4 regions of the Paenarthrobacter sp. CC6 genome follow, and region 2 is predicted to be linked to each of the others. Evidence: riboswitches for the same ligand, from Rfam matches in the RefSeq annotation. Region 2 holds a riboswitch; each other region holds the start of a gene.
The links. Region 2 has a riboswitch for cyclic di-AMP ahead of PV760_RS20985 (hypothetical protein). Riboswitches for the same ligand answer to the same signal wherever they lie in the genome.
Positions count from the first base shown of each region.

Region 1 (3,114 bases), on a different contig from region 2:
GCTGAGAACCAGGGATGCCCCCGGTGCAGCCCAGGAACCCCGGACGCTTAAGGTCAATGACCCTGTCTATTTCGGGGAGGTGGGCGTCTTTTTGGTTGGCAACGGCTACGCCCCGGTCATCACGGTCCGGGATGGCAATGGTGATACGGCATTCAGCGGACCGGTAGTGGGCATCCCGAACGATGGGGTTTACACGTCAACGGTTGTCATCAAGGTTCCAGATGCCCGTCCGGCGCAACTGGGTTTCGTGGGATTCTTTCTTCCCTCCGCGATCAAAAACGAGGAGGGGGTCGCCTACAGCTTCGACCCGGACCCGCTGAACCCCCAACTGAACCTGAACTCCTACTATGGGGATCTGGGCCTGGACACCGGCGCGCCGCAGAATGTCTACAACCTGGATGTGAAGGGATTGACCCAGCTCAACGGCCGGGAACTGCCTGCCAAGGGCATCACACTGGCTCCCGGTGGCACATACACGCTGCCCGAGGGCAAGGGAAGCATCAGCTTCGATGGCCTCAAACGCTACATTGGCGTGGACATCCGCAGCACCCCCGGACAGACTGGCGTTCTGATCTTCTCGTTGATGGCCGTCGCTGGCCTGCTGGCCTCGCTGTACGTGAACCGCCGCAGGGTCTGGGTCCGCGCCGGCACCCACGAGGACGGACGAACCATGGTCGAATACGGTCTGCTGGCCCGCGGCGAGGACCACCGCCTGGCCGCCGAAGCGGCGGCCATCCGCGCACTGCTGGTCGGGCAGTGGCAGCTCCAGGAGGACCCCGGTGGCGTATAGGTTCCTGCTGTCCTGGCGTTGGGCCGGTTTCCTGATGATGGCAGCACTGTTCGCCGCCGCGTGCATTGGACTCGGGAACTGGCAGATGGATCGTCGGAATCAGGCCGTGACAGAGATCCGCAGGGTCCAGGAGAACTATGACAAACCCCCCGTGCCGTTCAAGGACGCCAGTACATACTTCGCCGTTGCCGACCCTGAGGCGAAGTGGACGACTGTATCGGTGACGGGCTGGTACCTTGCGCAGGACCAGAGAATCGTCAGGAACCGGCCCAACAATTCCGCCGCCGGATACGAGGTTCTGGTCCCGTTCCGGTTGAGCTCCGGTGAGACGATCGCGATCAACAGAGGATGGCTGCCGATAGGCAATGACCGGCCCGGATACCCCGACGCGGTGCCCGGCCCGCCGACCGGTGAGGTTGCAGCGGTCATCCGGATCAAGCCGTCCGAACCTGATCTCGGCCGTGACGCGCCCGAGGGCCAGCTGGCCAGCATCGACCTGTCCCATTACGGGAGGCAACTGGATTACCCGCTCATGACGGGCAGCTACGGGGTGATGGCCTCGGAGTCTCCACCACCGTCCGTGGCCCCCCAGCCACTCGCCGCACCCGCCGTCAAGGAAGGCTCGAACCTGTCCTATGCCCTGCAGTGGATCACCTTTGGAGTTCTGGCGTTCGTCGGCTTCGGATACATGGCTCGGCAACAGGCCCGGATCGGGCGCGAGGAATCCGACATGCCGGAGAACACGGCGGACCCGGCTGAAGCCGTTCAGCAGCCCCGGGTTCCCTCCCGGCCCAAGCGCTCCGGCTCCGAAGAAGAAGACGCCCTTCTGGACTCCATGGGGCTCTAAGCCCCCCGCCCTGGGCCGGTCGACAGTGGCATCCAGGCTGTCACACCGACAGGCCCCTGGGCGTGGGTGTCCGGTTCTACCCTCCTCCGCAGAAACGAACCGCGTACTCGTAAGAGAACACCAGGATCCTTCAGCTGGCCCCGACGTGCTCCGCGGCACCGGGACCTCAATCACAAGGGCTCCGTGGTGGCATGCCCCGGTACCGGAACCATCCCGAGGTGGGGTTCGTTGACACCATTGGCTGCACATCTGACGACATGCCCAGATGTTGCTGTGGTCCGGACCGCCGGAAGCAGCACCCCGCCGGGTTCAAGCCCCGGTGCCGCCCAGCGCCGTGTCACGAAATTGTAACGATGACGCTTTGTGGCTACTATTAGTTCAGGTTTTTCTGTACTAAAACCCTTGATGCCGTACGCTCAGCCCCGCCGGCGGCATCAAACGACTATCCCTTTTCACGGCGGGGGTGGAGGACCCACAATCGGCAGCCAGCCTGCCTTGGGGTGGAGCCGCGACGCCGGTGGTCAGATGGCCACCGGGTCAGCGGCCGGGCATTTTCCTTGGCTCGAACCCGACAGCTAACTTCGCAGGCGAACGAAAGGATCCCCTTTGACTTCCTCATCCCCCCATGGCCGGCGCCGAAAACCAACCTCGGGTCCCTTCCCCCGCGCGTCTGCCCCGACGACATCCCCGACTACGCCGCAGCACCGGGGTGTGCCGGCCGCCGGGCCAGGCGGGAGTCGGCGCAAACAGGTCACCGCTGCCGCCACGCTGAGCGTCGCCGCGATCCTGACGGCCTCACTCACCGCAGCCCACGCCGGCCCAGCCCCCACCGGAACAGCCACCGGTCCCGCCGTGCAAGCCTCAACGGCACAAGCCTCCAGTGCACCGGTTCAGGCCTCGGCCGGGGCATCCATCAGCTATGAACGGCCGGCTGTCACCACCGAGCAGGCGCCGGTTCCCGCACCGGCCAAGGCCCAGGTTGCCGCCGCGGGCACGGCAGCACCGAAGGCTGTCGCTGCCGCACCCGCTGCTTCCTCTGCCCGGCTCGGCGCGCCGCTGGCCAGCATGTCGGTCACTTCGCCGTTCGGTATCCGCTCCAGCCCGATCAGCGGCTCCGGGGAGCTCCACACCGGTCTTGACCTCGTGGCAGCGTGTCAGACCGCAGTATTCGCCGCGGGCGCTGGAACGGTCGTGGAGGCCGGTTGGTCCGCTTATGGAGGCGGAAACAGGATTGTGGTGGACCACGGTAACGGCCTGAAGAGTACTTATAACCACTTGGCGTCCATCGAAACCTCTGTCGGGGCGACCGTGACCGCCGGCCAGCGGCTTGCCGCGGCCGGGACCACCGGAGCCTCTACCGGCTGCCACCTGCACTTCGAAGTACTCCTGAACGGTCAGACGGTAAATCCGCAAGGCTGGATCTGACCCGGATGGGGGCACCTCCCACCCTCCAGGGGCGGGGTCAGCCAATGATCGG
Region 1 is NZ_JARDAN010000011.1:51,392-54,505, reverse strand. Features, by position in the region: gene resB (cytochrome c biogenesis protein ResB) at 1-790, shown strand, start outside; gene PV760_RS13295 (SURF1 family cytochrome oxidase biogenesis protein) at 780-1,637, shown strand; cyclic di-AMP (ydaO/yuaA leader) riboswitch at 2,067-2,240, shown strand; gene PV760_RS13290 (M23 family metallopeptidase) at 2,244-3,062, shown strand; gene PV760_RS13285 (TrkH family potassium uptake protein) at 3,100-3,114, opposite strand, start outside.
Region 1: another riboswitch for cyclic di-AMP. It lies ahead of PV760_RS13290 (M23 family metallopeptidase); the one in region 2 lies ahead of PV760_RS20985 (hypothetical protein).

Region 2 (3,114 bases):
TGCCTGGCCGTTCACGGGGGAACGCGTCAGGAGCGCCTCAGCCGCTGGCAACTCCAGCGGCCCAAACGGTGCCGGAACGTTGCCGTGCGGCTGCTGCTGCAGTACCGCCCGTGCCAGCCGGCGTGCACGTTGGTGCGGGGCAACCGCGTGCTCACTGCAGTGCCTTCTGTGCGGCGTCAAGGAGCGATTCCAAGGTGGACGCCTGCGGCTGAGGCGACGTGCCTGCGGTGGGCTTGCCGGTGGGCCGGGGCTTTGCCGTTTGCGTTCCCGTCGGTGTTGGCGTCGGGGTCGGCGTGGGAGTGGTGGTCGGCGTCGGCGTCGTGGTGGGCGTCGGTGTTGCCGGCGGCGTCGTGATCGTGTCCGAGGGCACGTCGCCGGGCGCCGGCGCAGGTTGGGTCGGAGCCGGAGTGCCGGCTACGGGGGACGGCGCTGCGACTGCCGGGGCGGACGCAGAAGGGACCCAGACGGGGTCTGCCAGTGAGACGTGCGGTGAAGGAACCGACGACGGCGAAACCGCCGCAGGTGCCTCCGGTACCGTGGCCGGTTGGCCTGCTTCGGATGACGATTGACCCGACGACGACGGGGAGGACGCTGTGGTGTAGGAAGCCCGGGGCGCAGGGGCTGCCGAGCCCGGTTGGCGGTCCTCGCCACTCTGGCCGCCGCTGGCTTCCTGGGCCGGACTTTCCTGACCGAAGAACGGAAGCTCCAGTGCCTGCCCGACGGTTCCCGCAGTCAGTACCAGGCCCAGTGCTCCGGCAACCACTGCCATGCGCTGGCTCATGTGCTTCACCGACGCGGCTTTCCGCAGAACAGCTTGGGGTTCGCGGCCAAATGAGGAGGTGGTGCCGAGGGTTGATGCCGTCACCGGCGGAGGTGTCTTGCGGGATGCCGCCGGGGCCGGGGCAGCCGCTTCGGCTCCGGCTTCCCCGCGGGTGGCTGCCTTGCGTGCGGCAACCACGGGAATGGCTGACGTGGGAGGCCCTGGTGTGGTGGATGCCGGAGCTGCGGCCCGCGCGGCTTCGACTACCGGAATCGCTGCGGTTGCCGGCTCCGGGCCTGCGGTTGCCGGCTCCGGAAGCGCAGGGGCTGCCTTCGGCTCGGCAGGGGCGATCACAGCCCTTGCCGCACGCTCACGCTCAGCGGCCCGGGCCGCAGCCCGCGTGGTGGGCGCAGCCGTAGCGGGTGATGCCGGAGTGGGTGCCGTTACGGTGGGGATCGCCGTCGTGGCTGGTTCCGGGGATCCGCTGGGTTGGGCCCGACGGCGTCCGGTTGGCTTGGTGCGCTCGCGCTCGAGTTGCGCGCGGCGTGGGTTATCCATGGTTGGGGACATGGTTGTGCCTCTCAACGCCTGCGAGGTTAGCTGTCGGGTTCGGACGAGGCCGTCCGGCCGCGCGTGGCGGCTTCACCCCAAGGGCTTGCGGAGAAAACAAGCCCGGGAAACTGTGGGTCCCCCGTCTCTGCCGCGGGTCTGGCGGATCCTGGATTGCGGCAGAGCCCGGCGTCAATCCAGAAGCGGCCCAGCGGAGATCGGGTCGCCCTACGACCGTACAGGAGGCGGAAAGTAAAGTCACATTAATGTAACGGGCGGTAGTTCTGCCCCCGCGGGAGGGTGCTACCGCTTAGGCTTCGGGGCCGGTGCGGGGGCGGGGATTTCGTGTTCGATTTTCCGGACCTGGTGGGCTTGATGTGTGGCAGGGCGGAAGACTTCGTCTGCGATCCCCAGCATGCCGCCTGCTGCGGCCCGCCGGACGCCGCGCTTGTTCTCCCGCGCAATCCAGTACCAAAGCGCGCCCATGAGCGCGGGAACTCCGAGCACTGCTGCCAACACGGCCAAGATGTCCATCCGCCAACACTAGCCTTGGGCACGTACTGGCCGGTAGACATGAGCTATGGACCTACCAGTGATGCCGCCCGTTTCGCCCATGCTCGCCAAGTCCGTCCCGAACATCCCCGACGTTGGGCATTACGAGCCCAAATGGGACGGATTCCGGACCATCGTCTTCAAGGACGGGGACGACATCGTCCTGGGCAGCCGCAACGAGAAGCCCATGACCCGCTACTTCCCGGAGCTGGTGGAAGCGCTGAAGAAGAACCTTCCGGACAAGTGCGTTGTGGACGGCGAGATCATCCTGATCCAGGGCAACAGGCTTGAGTTCGAGGTGCTGCAGCAGCGAATCCATCCCGCGGACAGCCGGGTTCGGATGCTTGCGGAGAAGACGCCGGCGTCCCTGGTGGCGTTCGACCTGCTTGCCCTCGGCGACGAGGATCTGACCGGCCGGCCCTTCGCCGAGCGGCGCGCGGCCTTGGAGAAAGCCCTCGCCGACGCCCGGCCTCCTGTGTACGTAACGCCTGCGGTGACGGACCTGGGGCGCGCCAAGGAATGGTTCGTGCAGCTTGAGGGAGCAGGCCTCGACGGCGTGCTGTCGAAACCGCTCGACGGCACCTACCAGCCGAACAAGCGGGTGATGTTCAAGACGAAGCATGAGCGGACAGCCGATTGCGTGGTGGCCGGGTTCCGTTGGCACAAGACCGCGAAAGTTGTGGGGTCGATGCTCCTGGGGCTCTACGACGACTCCGGCCGGCTTCATCACGTCGGCGTCGTGGCGTCATTCCCCATGGCAAAGCGGGAGGCGTTGGTGGCGGAGCTTGAGCCCTATCAAGTGGAGCTCGGCGACCATCCGTGGGGCGAGTGGGCCAAGCAGGACGATTCGCCCGGGGGGTCACGGATGCCCGGGGCGCAGAGCAGGTGGAGCGCCGGAAAGGACTTCTCCTTTGTGCCGCTGCGCCCCGAACTGGTGATCGAGGTGGCCTACGACTACATGGAGGGTGACCGGTTCCGCCACACGACGCAGTTCCGTCGGTGGCGGCCGGACCGGACTCCTGAAAGTTGCACGTACTCGCAGCTGGAAGAGCCTGCGGAGTACGACCTTGGGGAGATCCTGAGCCTGCCGTAGTGGCCCGGCGGGGAACTACTCCTCGTGCCCCTGGTCGCTGCTCATGCTGCCTTCGGCGGGCGGGGTTTCTCCCGGGGGCACGCCGCCGCCTGGCTCGAGGCCTGTGACGTTTCCATCCAGGGGGTCGGGATTGGCCGAGGAAGCGGGGTCGTCGTCCTCG
Region 2 is NZ_JARDAN010000034.1:23,435-26,548, reverse strand. Features, by position in the region: gene PV760_RS20985 (hypothetical protein) at 152-1,318, opposite strand; cyclic di-AMP (ydaO/yuaA leader) riboswitch at 1,334-1,484, opposite strand; gene PV760_RS20980 (hypothetical protein) at 1,613-1,843, opposite strand; gene PV760_RS20975 (ATP-dependent DNA ligase) at 1,890-2,954, shown strand; gene PV760_RS20970 (DUF6480 family protein) at 2,970-3,114, opposite strand, start outside.

Region 3 (3,114 bases), on a different contig from region 2:
GGCAGTGATCTTGTTGTACTTGGGGCGGATGTAGCGGTTAAGGAGGATCACGGAGGGGCGTCCGAGAATCTCCTGTGGCCCGACGACAGGCTCGTCGCCTTCGGCCACTACGCTTGCTTTCCCAGTGAGCACAAGGACCAGCGCCCGGCGGAATGTTATTACCGCCAGCGGTTCATATCCAGCATTCAGAACGAGTGTGCGCATGCACGTACCTCTTCACGGCCGCACCCGTCAGGGGCACGAGGGCCGGCTGCCCTCTGCATGTACGGGCTGTGGATCGACAACACAAGGGTAAGCACTTATATGCCGTATCAACGAATTTATTTGTCGTTTCGCTCACAGTGTCGGCAAAAGTTCACGCGTGATTAAAGCAAAACACCCCGCAGGCATCTGCCTGCGGGGTGTTCCGGGAGCTGATTGTCAGCCGTTGACGCGGATGAAGACCGGGCCGGAGCCGACGTTGACGCTGAACAGTGCCGTGGTGGATCCGTTCCATCCACCGTGGACTGCCATGCCGTTGCCGACGTACACAGCAATGTGTGCCTGTCCGGCCAAACCGCCGTTGGCGTAGTAGGCGAGGTCCCCGGGCTGCGCTTCTGCTGCACTCACGGTGCGGCCCAGCGAAAGGTAACCGGCGGGCCAGTCGTGGAAGTGGATTCCCACTGCTGCCAGGGAGTTGGTGACCAGCATGGTGCAGTCCTGCGTGACACCGAGCTGGGCGTACGCGGCGGCAGCAATTGCCGCGCCGAGTCCGCTGGACGCAGCCGGAGCAGCCGGTGCAGGGGTGGCAGTGCTGACGGCCACTGAGGCGTTCGTGGCCGGAGCCGCGGTGGCGGTGGACTTGGTCGATGCCTTGGCCTCAACCTTTGCCGGGGTCTCTTCAACCACGGGAGCCGGAGCTTCCACGGTGGTGACCACGGGACGCTCGTAAGAGATGGCAACCGTGGAGTCCGCAGCGATGGTGGCCTGGGCAACAGACTGGACATCGAGGGCGGAGGTCGACGTCGATTCGCGGTCGACATTCGTCTCAGCAGCATTGGCAGCGATACCGCTGGTCAGCACCAAGCCTGAAGCTGCGGCGATGACTGCTGCCTGGCGGCCGACGCCACCGGCGTTGACGGTGACGGCCTTTGCGATGACGGCAAGCGAGCTGGTCTTGGGGGCCTCAGCGCGGTGCCGTGCAACTTTGTGTGCACTGGTCATTGTTTTCTCTTTCGTATCCGCAGGCAGTTGGGGTACCTGTGGGTAGTGGGTCAGCTGGCAGGGGTACGTCAGCCGGCCCCGAATCGGGTTGTTTCTAGCGGAGGGTGAAGAACGAAGATGTGCCGGTGGAGGCCACGGAGTGCAGCAGGGTTCCCTGGCCCGGGTTCAAAGCACTGATCATCATGCCGTTGCCGACGTAGATGCCTACGTGCGCACCGCCGTTCTGCATGACCAGGTCACCGGGCTGGGGTGCGCTGGTGGGCTTCATGGCCGTCCAGGCGTTGACGCGGGGGATGCTGATGCCGGCCTGGGCGTAGACCCACTGGGTGAAGCCGGAGCAGTCCCAGCCGCTCGGAGTAGTGCCGCCCCATACGTAAGGCGAGCCGATTCCTGTGTAGGCAATCGCTGCGAGCCCGGATGCTGCCGCGCTGGAGGCGGACTCCTTGGCTTCGGAGGACTGGGCAGTGACTGCAGTGGCTTCATCCGCCGTGCGCTCTGTGACCAGGGCCGCACGCTGGACAACCTTGGGGGCTTCCTTGGTGGCCACGACGGGGCTCTCGAAGGAGACGGTGGCTGTTGGCTCTGCAGTGACCACTGCGGTGGCAGCCAGCTGCTGGGTGCTGGAGACTTCCGAGGTGGAGACGTCGGTGTCAGCGGCGTGAGCCGGCAACCCGACAGTAAGGACGAGGCCTGAGGCTGCTGCCAGCACGGCGGCCTGGCGGCCAACGGTACCGGCGTTCGAGGAAACAGCCTTCGAAAGAGTGTTCAACGGGTTCGAACGAACCGATTCAGCGCGATGGCGCGCAGGGGTAGTGCGTGATGACACGTAGGTAGCCTCTCCCAATGCCTGCGAGGTGAGCTGTCGGATTCGGATGGGAGTCATCCGGCCGCGCTGCTTCACTGGGAAACTTTGCGACTTAACCCCAAGGCCTTCATTCGAAGACCAGAAGTGGTTCCCCCGCCCCTGCCAGACGATTTTGCGAACGGACCTCGAGTGGTGGCAGAGCTAGGCAATCCACTCAAGTGCACCGGCCCCCTAAAAAGCCGATGCGCTCTGAAGGTTATAACAATTGAAAGCGAATGTCACATTCAGGTCACGAGGCCTGTCATCAATGCGAGAGAGCACCATCAACTGGCTTAGAGCCAGCCCATGGGGTCAACGACCTCGCCGTTGACCTGTACTTCGAAGTGGAGGTGGCAGCCGGTGGAGGCGCCTGTGGTGCCGCTCAGGGCTACGGTGTCCCCGCGGTTGACCGTCTGGCCCACCTGGACGTTGAAGGACGACAGGTGGTTGTACGTGGTCTCCAGGCCGTTGCCGTGATCCACAACCACGCGGTTGCCTCCGCCGTACTCGTGCCACCCGGCAAAAGTAACTTTGCCTGCTGCAGCTGCATGCACGGCAGTTCCGCATTGGGCCACGAAGTCCTGGCCGCGGTGGAAGTCGCCGGTGCCGCCCGTGAGGGGGCTGACGCGGTAACCGAAGGGGGAAGCGGTGGTGAGCGTGTCGAGGGGGCTGCCCAGGGTGCCCACGGAAGAAGCACGCTGGATGCTGCCGGCCGACTGGGCGCTGAGCAGTTGCTTCAGTTTTCCGTCAGGGTCCGCAGCGGTGGCTACAGCTGCGCGGCTGAAGTCGATTTTGGCTGATGCTGCCGCGGAAACCTCGGGCTGGCTTCCCACAGTGCCGCCAACGGCCAGGGCAGATTCGGACTGTCCCGATTCCGAGGTGGCCATGACGGGGCTGGTGGCCGGCAGGCCGACAGTCAGGGCAAGTCCGGTGGCGGCAAGCGCAACTCCGGCCTTCTGCCCGACGCCACTTGCTGCGGCGAAGTCGGCAACCTGGCGCAACGGGCTCTTACGGCGGCGCACCTGGCGTTCGGTGTCGCGGGGCCGGATCTCCGTTACGACGCGGGC
Region 3 is NZ_JARDAN010000020.1:60,352-63,465, forward strand. Features, by position in the region: gene PV760_RS17800 (HNH endonuclease) at 1-204, opposite strand, end outside; gene PV760_RS17805 (NlpC/P60 family protein) at 421-1,203, opposite strand; gene PV760_RS17810 (C40 family peptidase) at 1,298-1,972, opposite strand; cyclic di-AMP (ydaO/yuaA leader) riboswitch at 2,034-2,195, opposite strand; gene PV760_RS17815 (M23 family metallopeptidase) at 2,341-3,114, opposite strand, start outside.
Region 3: another riboswitch for cyclic di-AMP. It lies ahead of PV760_RS17810 (C40 family peptidase); the one in region 2 lies ahead of PV760_RS20985 (hypothetical protein).

Region 4 (3,114 bases), on a different contig from region 2:
CCACCGTGGTCATAGGAACCGGCTTGTCCGGCCTGGCAGTTGCCAGTGAACTCAGCCGCTACGGCGTGGGCTCCATAGTGGTGGATGGTTTCGGTGCCCTGTCAGCCACCGGCCCGGCGGTCCACACAGGCATGCTTCAACGCTGCGAGGTCACCGATCCCGCGTCCATCCAGGAACGCAACGAAATCCTCCGCCACTTACGCAATTACGCGGCCAGCCACCATCTGGACGTACGCAGCACCACCAGGGCCGTCCGCCTGGATTTCCTGGGCGCGGACCCAACCCAGCACATCGGGTACGGGCTCGCCGCAAGCATGACCCGGAGCGGTCTCCATGCCTCTGGCCCCCTCGAATCCGCCCCGCGCCAGTGGGCAGTCCACACCGCCAACGGGATTCTCCTGGCAGACCATATTGTGGTCACACGCTGCGCCCAGAGCCAGCTGCGCCGCATGCTGGCCGAACTTGGAATCGCCGTCGGGCAGAACCTGGTCTCCGCGATGCGGGCAGTGGGGATGCACCTGGTGGGCGTGGGCGAGCTCATTACGCCCAGCCCCAAGGAAGTCCTGCGGCAAGCCAAGGCAGTGGGCCAGGCAATCTCCACCAAAGTGGCGCTCCCGGGCGGCCCGGGCATCGCCATCGCCTAGCCGGCATCATTCACGGCAGCCGCAACACGAATTTTAAACGCCAAAGGCCGGTGTCCTCGAAGATGAGCTTCGGAGACACCGGCCTCTGCGTTGAAGCGTGAGGCTTATGCGCCAGCGCGTACGTACGTGATGGGACCAGTAGCGGTCAACCAGCTGATCGGGTGGATGCCCGTCTGGTTGCCGTTGATGCCACCGCTGATTGCCTGGCCGTTGCCGATGTAGATGGCGACGTGGCCGGACTGGACGATCATGTCGCCCGGCTGCGGGTCGCTGACAACCTTGCCGTAGTTCATGAACTGCATGGGAGCGAGGTCGCCAACCGGAATGCCGGCGGAACCGAGGGCCCGCTCAACCATGGCGGTGCAGTCCTGCATGATGCCGATCTGGGCGTAAGCCGAGGCAACCATGGCAGCGTTGACGCCACCGGCAGCGGGAGCAGCAGCTACAGGAGCAGCAGCAGGTGCAACAGCGGCCGGAGCTGCAACTGCAGCCTGGGCAGCTACGGGAGCCGCAGCTGCGGCAGCGGTAACGGCAGCCGGCTTGGCAGCGGGGGCTTCAACTACAGGAGCCGGCTTTTCGATGACCGGAGCTGCAACGGAAGCAACAGCCGGACGCTCGAAGTTGACGGTAGCCGTAGAAAGAGCGGTAACAACCTTGGTGGGGGCCTCGGAAGCGGTCTCGGCGACCGTGGCGGGGCTGGCATCGCGCTGGACCGGAGCCTCTGCAGCGTGTGCAGCGACAGAGCCGGTCAGAACGAGTCCGGAAGCTGCTGCGATAACAGCTGCCTGGCGGCCAGCGCCGGAAGCGTTGCTGGCAACTGCCTTGGAGATGGAGATGAACGGATTAGGACGTACGCTGTCCGCCTTACGACGGCCGCGAAGAATGCGTGAAGACATGAAAGAGCCTCTCCCGATGCCTGCGAGGTTAGCTGTCGGATTCGGATGGGAGTCACCCGGCCACTATCCCCCGCTGTTCAGCGGAAGCTTCGTGACTTCACCCCAAGGCACGCTCGAAAGCGGCCCAAAATGGGTTCCCCGTCTCTGCCGTAGGTTTGTCTGCGAACGGATTCCGGACTGCGGCAGAGCTAGGCAATCAGGCCGGAAGTGCCCGCTACGTGGAACAGGCACAGGTACTACCGTACGCGATGATCCCGTCGAAGTCACATTTAAGTAACGAGGACTGCGGCTTTGGCGTGTCGCGGTAACCGAACCGAGATATTCGCAGCTACGTAGAAAAGCCCGCTATTCCGCGGCTTCCGGGCGGTTTTCGTCATCCGAGCCGGCAAGTTTCCTGCGGGCTGTAACGGCAAGGAAGATCACGAGCGCAACCGCAACAACCGCAATGACAACAATGCTCCAGGGGAACGGCTGGGACGCATCTGCGGCGGGCGAACTGCTGGCTGTTCCCGGAGGCGCCGTACCCGCGGACGGCACCGTTCCCGAGGTGGCCGAAGCGGACGCCGAGGGGGCGGCCGAGCCGCTTGCCGCCGTCGTGCTTCCCGCTGTGGCCGTGAACTTGAAGGTGCCCTCGATGGGGTGCGAATCGGAGCTGACAACGCGCCACACCACCGTGTACTCCCCCGCCGGCGCGCCGGCCCGGAGCTTCTGCACGGCCTGGCTGTCGATGATCTCGACCGGCCCGTCTGCCCAGTTCTCGCCGCCGGAGGTTACGGAGACGCCCGATCCGATGGCCAGAGGCCGGTTGTTGAACGTAATGGAGACCGACGCCGGCACTTCAGCCACGGTTGCACCGTTCGCCGGCGCTGTGGATTCCGCGACGTCGTGCGCGGACGCCGGAGCCGCGGAAAACAGCAGGGCAGACGCGAAGGCAAGGGCGGCGACGACGGCGGCCAGAAGCGGGCGGATGGTACGCATGGGGCGGTTTCTCCTAGTGTTGGCTTCCTTACAGACTAGGGGAATGGTCCGAAGCTCCCACATTCAACGGCATAGGATTTGAGAGCACACTCCCCCCAATACCCGGAGACCTTCATGCTTAAACAAGGTTCTGCAGTGGACCGCTATTTCAAGATTTCCGAACGTGGCTCCACGTACTCAAGGGAAATCCGTGGCGGCTTCGCGACATTCTTCGCCATGAGCTACATCGTTGTGCTGAACCCGCTGATCCTCTCGGGGGCAGACTCCAGCGGAGCTTCCCTGGGCTTCACCGCGGTCGCAGCCACCACGGCGTTCGTCGCCGGCATCCTGACCATCCTCATGGGCGCCTGGGCCAAGCACCCCTTCGCTGTGGCTACCGGGCTGGGCGTGAATGCGTTCGTCGCGGTTACCGTGGCCTCGCACCCGCAGCTGACCTGGCCCGACATGATGGGCCTTGTTGTCCTCTCCGGTGTCACGATGCTCATCCTTGTGCTCACCGGCTTCCGCACCGCGGTTTTCAAGGCTGTGCCGGAGGCGTTGAAGACGGCGATCGTGGTGGGCATCGGCTTGTTCATTGCCCTGATCGGCCTGGTGAA
Region 4 is NZ_JARDAN010000036.1:5,316-8,429, reverse strand. Features, by position in the region: gene PV760_RS21195 (NAD(P)/FAD-dependent oxidoreductase) at 1-644, shown strand, start outside; gene PV760_RS21190 (NlpC/P60 family protein) at 749-1,540, opposite strand; cyclic di-AMP (ydaO/yuaA leader) riboswitch at 1,544-1,711, opposite strand; gene PV760_RS21185 (copper resistance CopC family protein) at 1,886-2,518, opposite strand; gene PV760_RS21180 (NCS2 family permease) at 2,633-3,114, shown strand, end outside.
Region 4: another riboswitch for cyclic di-AMP. It lies ahead of PV760_RS21190 (NlpC/P60 family protein); the one in region 2 lies ahead of PV760_RS20985 (hypothetical protein).